Regions from separate parts of the Serratia sp. UGAL515B_01 genome, predicted to be linked through region 2. Evidence: riboswitches for the same ligand, from Rfam matches in the RefSeq annotation. Region 2 holds a riboswitch; the other holds the start of a gene.
The links. A riboswitch is a leader RNA that binds a small molecule or an ion and turns the genes downstream of it on or off. The one in region 2 is predicted to bind thiamine pyrophosphate.

Region 1: another riboswitch for thiamine pyrophosphate. It lies ahead of thiB (thiamine ABC transporter substrate binding subunit); the one in region 2 lies ahead of thiC (phosphomethylpyrimidine synthase ThiC).

Annotation. Positions count from the first base shown of each region.
Region 1 is NZ_CP109901.1:595,084-598,502, forward strand. It holds partial or broken gene thiP (thiamine/thiamine pyrophosphate ABC transporter permease ThiP) at 1-241, opposite strand, end outside; gene thiB (thiamine ABC transporter substrate binding subunit) at 217-1,203, opposite strand; TPP riboswitch at 1,261-1,390, opposite strand; gene sgrR (HTH-type transcriptional regulator SgrR) at 1,428-3,089, opposite strand; gene OK023_RS02885 (hypothetical protein) at 3,132-3,410, opposite strand; partial or broken gene OK023_RS19125 (MFS transporter) at 3,400-3,419, shown strand, end outside.
Region 2 is NZ_CP109901.1:28,368-31,786, reverse strand. It holds gene nudC (NAD(+) diphosphatase) at 1-324, opposite strand, end outside; gene rsd (sigma D regulator) at 421-936, shown strand; TPP riboswitch at 1,032-1,154, shown strand; gene thiC (phosphomethylpyrimidine synthase ThiC) at 1,269-3,212, shown strand; gene thiE (thiamine phosphate synthase) at 3,205-3,419, shown strand, end outside.

The DNA of each region.
Region 1 (3,419 bases), 570 kb from region 2:
GGGCACGGGCCAGCCAGATAGCGGGGATAACCGAAATCAAGGCGGACAGTAACGCCTGCCAAAAGGTAAATCGTACTACGTGCCACAGGTAAGCATCTTGCCATAGACTACGCCAGTCACTGCCCGGTGCATGTCGCCACAGTGACCCGATTGCTGCCAGAGCAACAATCCCGATCAATGTCGCGGCAATCAGCCCTGGCCATAACCAGCAAGGGATCAGTGGCTGACGGCGGTTTGCCATGCACGTATCCAGTTGTTGCGTTGCTGTGCGACTTCTTCTGCGCTGAATTCCAACGCCTTCTGTGGCTGTGTCATCTGTTCAAAACCGGCAGGTAGTTGCGTGTTGATGACGGGATACATCCAGCTACCGGTAGGAATGGTATTCTGGAAAGCCGGTGAAACTATAAACTCCATAAAACGTTCAGCCAGTTCCGGCTGCTTGCTGGCTTTCAACTTTCCTGCCACTTCAATTTGCAGGTAATGTCCTTCACTGAAATTTGCCGATCTATAGTTATCTTTTTTCTCTTCTATCAGGTGGTAGGCGGGGGAGGTGGTATAGCTCAGCACCATGTCGCCTTCGCCTTTCAGAAACAGGTTGTAAGCTTCACTCCATCCTTTAGTCACGGTAACCGTTTTTTTCGCCAGTTTTTGCCAGGCTTGAGGCGCTTCATCACCATACACTTTTTGTACCCAGAGCAGCAGGCCAAGCCCGGGCGTACTGGTTCGCGGGTCTTGGTAGATGATCTTCCAAGGTTGGTCGCTACTGACCAGCTCTTTTAGGCTTTTAGGTGGGTTTTTCAGCTTGTCTTGGTTATAGACAAAGGCAAAGTATCCATAATCAAAAGGTACAAAAGTTTTGTTTTGCCAGCCGCTAGGTATGTTGAGTTTGTTGGTATCGACATTACTGGTAGCGAACAAATCGGTTTGTTGTGCGGCATGCAACAGGTTATTGTCTAGCCCAAGAACTACGTCGGCAGGACTGTTCTTACCTTCCATACGCAGGCGATTGAGTAACGAAACGCCGTCTTCCAAGGCAACGAATTTCAGTTCGCAGTTGCATTCAGCCTCAAAGGCTTTTTTCACCGCGGCACCGGGCCCCCATTCGGCGGCGAAGGCATCATAGGTATAGACCGTCAGCGTTTGCTTTGCCAGCGCTGGCATTGCCGCGAGCAGTAATAGGTAGGGTAGGTATTTTTTGACCACTTTGCACTCCTGAAAAGTAAGGGGCAAAGGTATCTGAAGGCATTGGTAAAAGACATTTAACCCGCCATGCTCAAATCCCTCCGCCGGTATTGACCGGATCAGGTTCGACGGGTGTGTTCTCAGCGGAAAAATACGGCTTGTTTGCCCTATACCAACAGTGTTGTGTTCCGCACCCCGTTGAGACGCTGGCATTATAAAGATTAACTGGCTCTGGTGAAAGGCGATTATGTTTCCGGTGGCGCAAACCAGGCAGATTTAAAATCAAACCAACCGAGGGTGTTCATCCTAACTCCACGCATACTGCGTTGGCCGTGTAGTTGCAGCCAGTGGTGAAACAAGGGATGTAGCTGGTGGCTGCTGACCAGACGCTGACAAAATTCCGCCATTGGCAGGCAGTTCTTGCGCCACAGTGCGGCATCCCGGGTAATATCTTCACTCAGACAGTGTTGGATTAGCGGTAATTCATACAATGTGGCAAACAGTGAAAACTCCAATGGCAGAGTAAAATTGGCGCTACCAAGCCACAGATCGCTTTCTGCACCGCCTTTATGCCAGGTGTCGTAGCTGACGATTTGTACATTAAGTTTGATATCATGCTCGACCAGAAGCGCCGCCATGGCTTGCTGAATGGCATGAAACTCAGAATGCTCGCTGTAGAACGTCAGTGTCAACGCACTCAATCCTGCGGGTTTGGGTTGCAGCCCTAACGCACGATTATGTAACCAGCGAGGCAGAATTCCATAAGCCGGTGCCCAGTAACGCTGATACAACGGGCCAGCGTGACTCAGTAGTGCGATTGGATTGATCAGCTCGCATAGCCAACGGCGGATCTCAGGGGCTGCGGCCAGCATTGAGCGCTGGTCAAACAGCAGGAAGTAGCAACCTTCCTCCAAGCGGCTTTCCAATTCATTATTGCCCGTATCATCCCCTTGCAATTGTACGCCGCAGTGTACTAATGCTTCACTCACTTCCGGTAAGACCCAGATATTGACTTCGTCGATCAGCGCGCGATAGCCAAAATAGTCATCAAAGGCGTGGATTTTCATCTGGCTTTGATGATTGCGTATGACACGATAAGGGCCTGTACCGATCGGATGGCGGGCAAAATCTGGCAGGCTTTGCCATTCACGCGGCAGGATCATGGCATGCACGCTGGCTAACAGCCAAGGAAGCCAATAATCAGGTGTGTGTAAATGCACATCGATAACATGGGGCGTTGGCGAAACAATCTGGCTTATATGGGAAAACAGAGATTGTGGCTTCAGGCGACTCAACGAATAGATAACATCCTCCATTTCCAATTCACGGCCGTGATGAAAATGGATTGCCGGGCGAAGATAAAAGCGCCAATGGAGCGGAGTAATCGTTTGCCAGTGGTGTGATAAATCTGATGTTAGTTCCCCATTTTCCTCATTTACGCGCGTCAAACCGTTAAATATCTGCCTCGCCAGGTGCGTTTCTGAACGGCGTAGTGCCGAACCGGGTAACAGGTTGTAAAGCTGGCGATAGTAAAGAACACGAAGGATATGCTTACCCAGCCGAAAACTGCGCCCTAACTGCGAAAGCAACATCTGGCGTACTGCATTTTTATCCCCGACCAGTTGAACAAGCTGGTCAATGTGATCCTGCTCCAGTAACTCTTCGGCCCACTGTTGTCGCAGAGCCAGACCCGTGTAGTGGAATTTTAGCAGCGAACGCTTCCCGCGTCCTGACTCACTCTGCCAGGTCAGCCAGCCTGCCTGCTGCATGGTCCCTAGAAGAGAACGCATATGGCGACGTGAACAACTGAGCACTTCTGCCAATTCCTGCAGTGTGGTTTCGGTTGGTAAGCCTTGGCAGTACTGCCATAGGCGAATAAATTGCTGTTGTAAGCGCGATGTGGGCATAAAAGAGGAACTCTCAGGCATAATTCGTCAATTTATCTTTCCTTATATTACGCAGATAATTCTTGCAGTTGAAACAGTGCAAAGGCATTCCCTCATTTTTAAAGCTGCGGCGTTGTTGATTGCAACTTTAAAACCTATTTGGTTTATGAGTGTGGCTTCGTTCTGTTTCTCTGAAAAGTGTTTCTGAGTAATGGTGCTTTTCACCAGCCAGTGGGGTAACCCACTGGCATTTTTATCCGCTGTTGACGCTTTCTTCCGGCATTTTCCTTTTGTAGCATAAGCGTTTCGTCTTCTGGTCAGGGATGCTGGTATGAATTTCATGCTTAGGTT
Region 2 (3,419 bases):
GCTAAGATGCATTTCGTGTCCGCAATAACCACAGAACTTATGCGAACGATAAAAATCTGCCAATTGCACACCGCGCCCGGCCAGTTGGAAAAGGCCGCGATCAAGATCGAGCAATTGTCTCACCGAGCCCATATCACTCGGCATTAACTTGCGTATCAACCAAACGGTTGCGCCTTCCCATTCGCCAATCTGGCGTGTCAATTGGCCCTGGAGTGAAAATGATGCGGAAGAACCAAACGGAAGTTCACCATTTGGTAACCAAATTTTGCTTTCATGGCTGATGATCCACCAGCCATTTTCATTACCCGTTAACGCAAGTTCCATATGTTGTTGCACAACCTCTGCTTCACTGGCAATCTAGAGATGGGCTTGTTACATTTTAATAACTTACCGTGTCTTTCTATTACTACGGAGTCAACTATGCTCAACCGACTGGAAAGCCTGACTCAACGCGTTGGTGGCAGTAACGAATTAGTCGATCAATGGCTACAAGCACGTAAACAGTTGCTGATCGCCTATTGCACCTTAGCCGGCATAAAACCCAACAAAGAAAAGCATAAACCGCTGAATGAAAAAGCGCTCGATAACTTTTGCTATCATCTGGTGGATTATCTTTCTGCCGGGCATTTTCACATCTATGGCAAAATTATCAAACAAGTAGAAGGTTCTGCCAGCCCCAAAATGGCACTGGCCACCAAGTTTTACCCCAAGTTACAAGCCAATACTGAAAGCGTGATGGAATTTCACGATCGCTTTAGCGAAATCGAACTCGATCAGAATGTGTTGCAAGAACTCAATCAAGCATTGTCGAATGTCGGCGAAGCGCTGGCTTCACGTTTTGCATTGGAAGATCAGTTAATTCAGCTCGCTGCAGAAACCTGGCAACAGGGAAATCCCGACGCAACTAATACAGGAACGGCGCAACATCCTGCCTGATTTACACTTTGCCCAATATCTTTTGCACTGCAGCACAACTGCAGTGTGAAAGATGAAGGGCAAGCTTGTAGTTTTTATTCTCCCTTCTATACTGAGTGCTCTTGTCGGAGTGCCTAGCGTTGATTTTCCATTAAATCGGCCAGGCTGAGACCGTTAATTCGGGATCCGCGGAACCTGATCGGGTTAATACCCGCGAAGGGAACAAGAGTAATTTATCGCCATAGGTGCAATGCCCACCAAAGGGCCCTCTGCCTCACCGGCCAACACCATTACTCCCTCCGAGCTCCAGACAAGCAATTTTCCGAACATCACCACACTGATAGGAATTTGCTATGTCTACTGTGAAAAAAACCCGTTCCCGTAAAGAACAGCGCGATGATGCGCAGTCTTTCATTGCCTCTCTGCAAGGTGTGACATCCCCCAATTCTCGTCGTATTTATCTTGCAGGATCGCGAAGCGACATACAGGTCCCAATGCGGGAAATTCAGCTTAGCCCAACGCTGATTGGTGGCAGTAAAGACTATCCACTGTACGAACAGAATGAAGCCATTCAGGTATACGATACCTCTGGTCCTTATGGCGATCCGCAACAGACTCTGGATGTTCACCATGGCCTGAAAAAAATACGCGCGGGCTGGATCGCTGAGCGTGCGGATACACAAACGTTAACCGGCGTTAGCTCTGGTTTCACTCAACAGCGGCTGGCGGATGAAGGATTGGATCATCTGCGTTTTGAAAACCTGCCGCTACCACGCAAAGCACTGGTGGGTAAATGCGTAACGCAGCTGCACTACGCACGTGCCGGTATTATTACGCCAGAGATGGAGTTCATCGCCATCCGCGAAAATATGGGGCGTGAACGCATTCGCAGCAAGGTGTTACGCCAACAACACCCTGGCCAAAATTGGGGAGCTAACCTTCCGGAAAATATCACGCCGGAGTTTGTACGCCAGGAAGTGGCTGCTGGTCGTGCCATCATTCCTGCCAATATTAACCACCCAGAATCTGAGCCGATGATTATTGGCCGTAATTTCCTGGTCAAGGTGAATGCCAATATCGGTAACTCAGCGGTGAGTTCCTCAATCGAAGAAGAAGTGGAAAAGCTGGTATGGTCGACTCGCTGGGGCGCTGACACCGTGATGGACCTCTCCACTGGCCGCTATATCCATGAAACGCGCGAATGGATCCTGCGTAACAGCCCGGTGCCGATTGGCACAGTTCCCATCTATCAGGCGCTGGAAAAAGTGAACGGTGTAGCAGAAAACCTGACTTGGGAAATGTTCCGCGATACGCTGTTAGAACAGGCCGAGCAAGGCGTGGATTACTTCACTATCCATGCAGGGGTACTACTGCGTTATGTGCCAATGACCGCCAAGCGTTTGACCGGTATCGTGTCACGCGGCGGTTCAATTATGGCCAAATGGTGCCTATCCCATCATCAGGAAAATTTCCTCTATCAACACTTCCGCGAGATCTGCGAAATTTGCGCCGCTTACGATGTTGCGCTGTCGCTCGGCGATGGTCTGCGCCCAGGCTCAATTCAGGACGCCAATGATGAAGCACAGTTTGCCGAATTACATACTTTAGGCGAATTGACTCAAATAGCCTGGGAATACGATGTACAGGTCATGATCGAAGGCCCAGGACATATCCCCATGCATATGATCCGCCGCAATATGACCGAAGAACTGGAGCATTGCCACGAAGCGCCATTCTATACGCTGGGCCCCTTGACTACCGATATTGCACCGGGTTACGACCATTTCACTTCTGGCATTGGTGCCGCGATGATCGGCTGGTTCGGTTGTGCAATGCTGTGCTACGTGACGCCGAAAGAACACTTGGGTTTGCCGAACAAAGAAGATGTGAAACAGGGACTTATCGCCTACAAAATCGCTGCTCATGCTGCCGATCTGGCAAAGGGCCACCCAGGGGCACAGATCCGTGATAACGCCATGTCAAAGGCACGATTTGAATTCCGCTGGGAAGATCAGTTCAACCTGGCGTTGGACCCTCTAACCGCACGCGCTTACCACGATGAAACATTGCCGCAAGAATCAGGCAAGATTGCTCATTTCTGCTCAATGTGCGGGCCAAAATTCTGTTCAATGAAAATTTCACAGGAAGTCCGTGACTATGCAGCTACCCAGACAGCGGCAGAAACAGCGGAAGTCCAGTTAAGCGGGATGGAAAAAATGTCTGTTGAGTTCCGCTCGCGGGGCAGCGAGCTTTACCACAGTGCGTCCAATCTCCAGGAGGAGACTAATAATGATTAAAATCACCCCTCCCTTCCCCACTACGCCACACAGGCTGGGCCTATACCCAGTAGTTGAGAGTATTGAGTGGATCGTCCGTCTGTTGGATGCTGGCGTTACGACCATCCAGTTACGCATCAAGGATAAGACAGACGAACAGGTAGAGGCTGATGTTGCTGCCGCCATCGCTCTTGGCAAACGTTACCAAGCTAGATTGTTTATCAACGA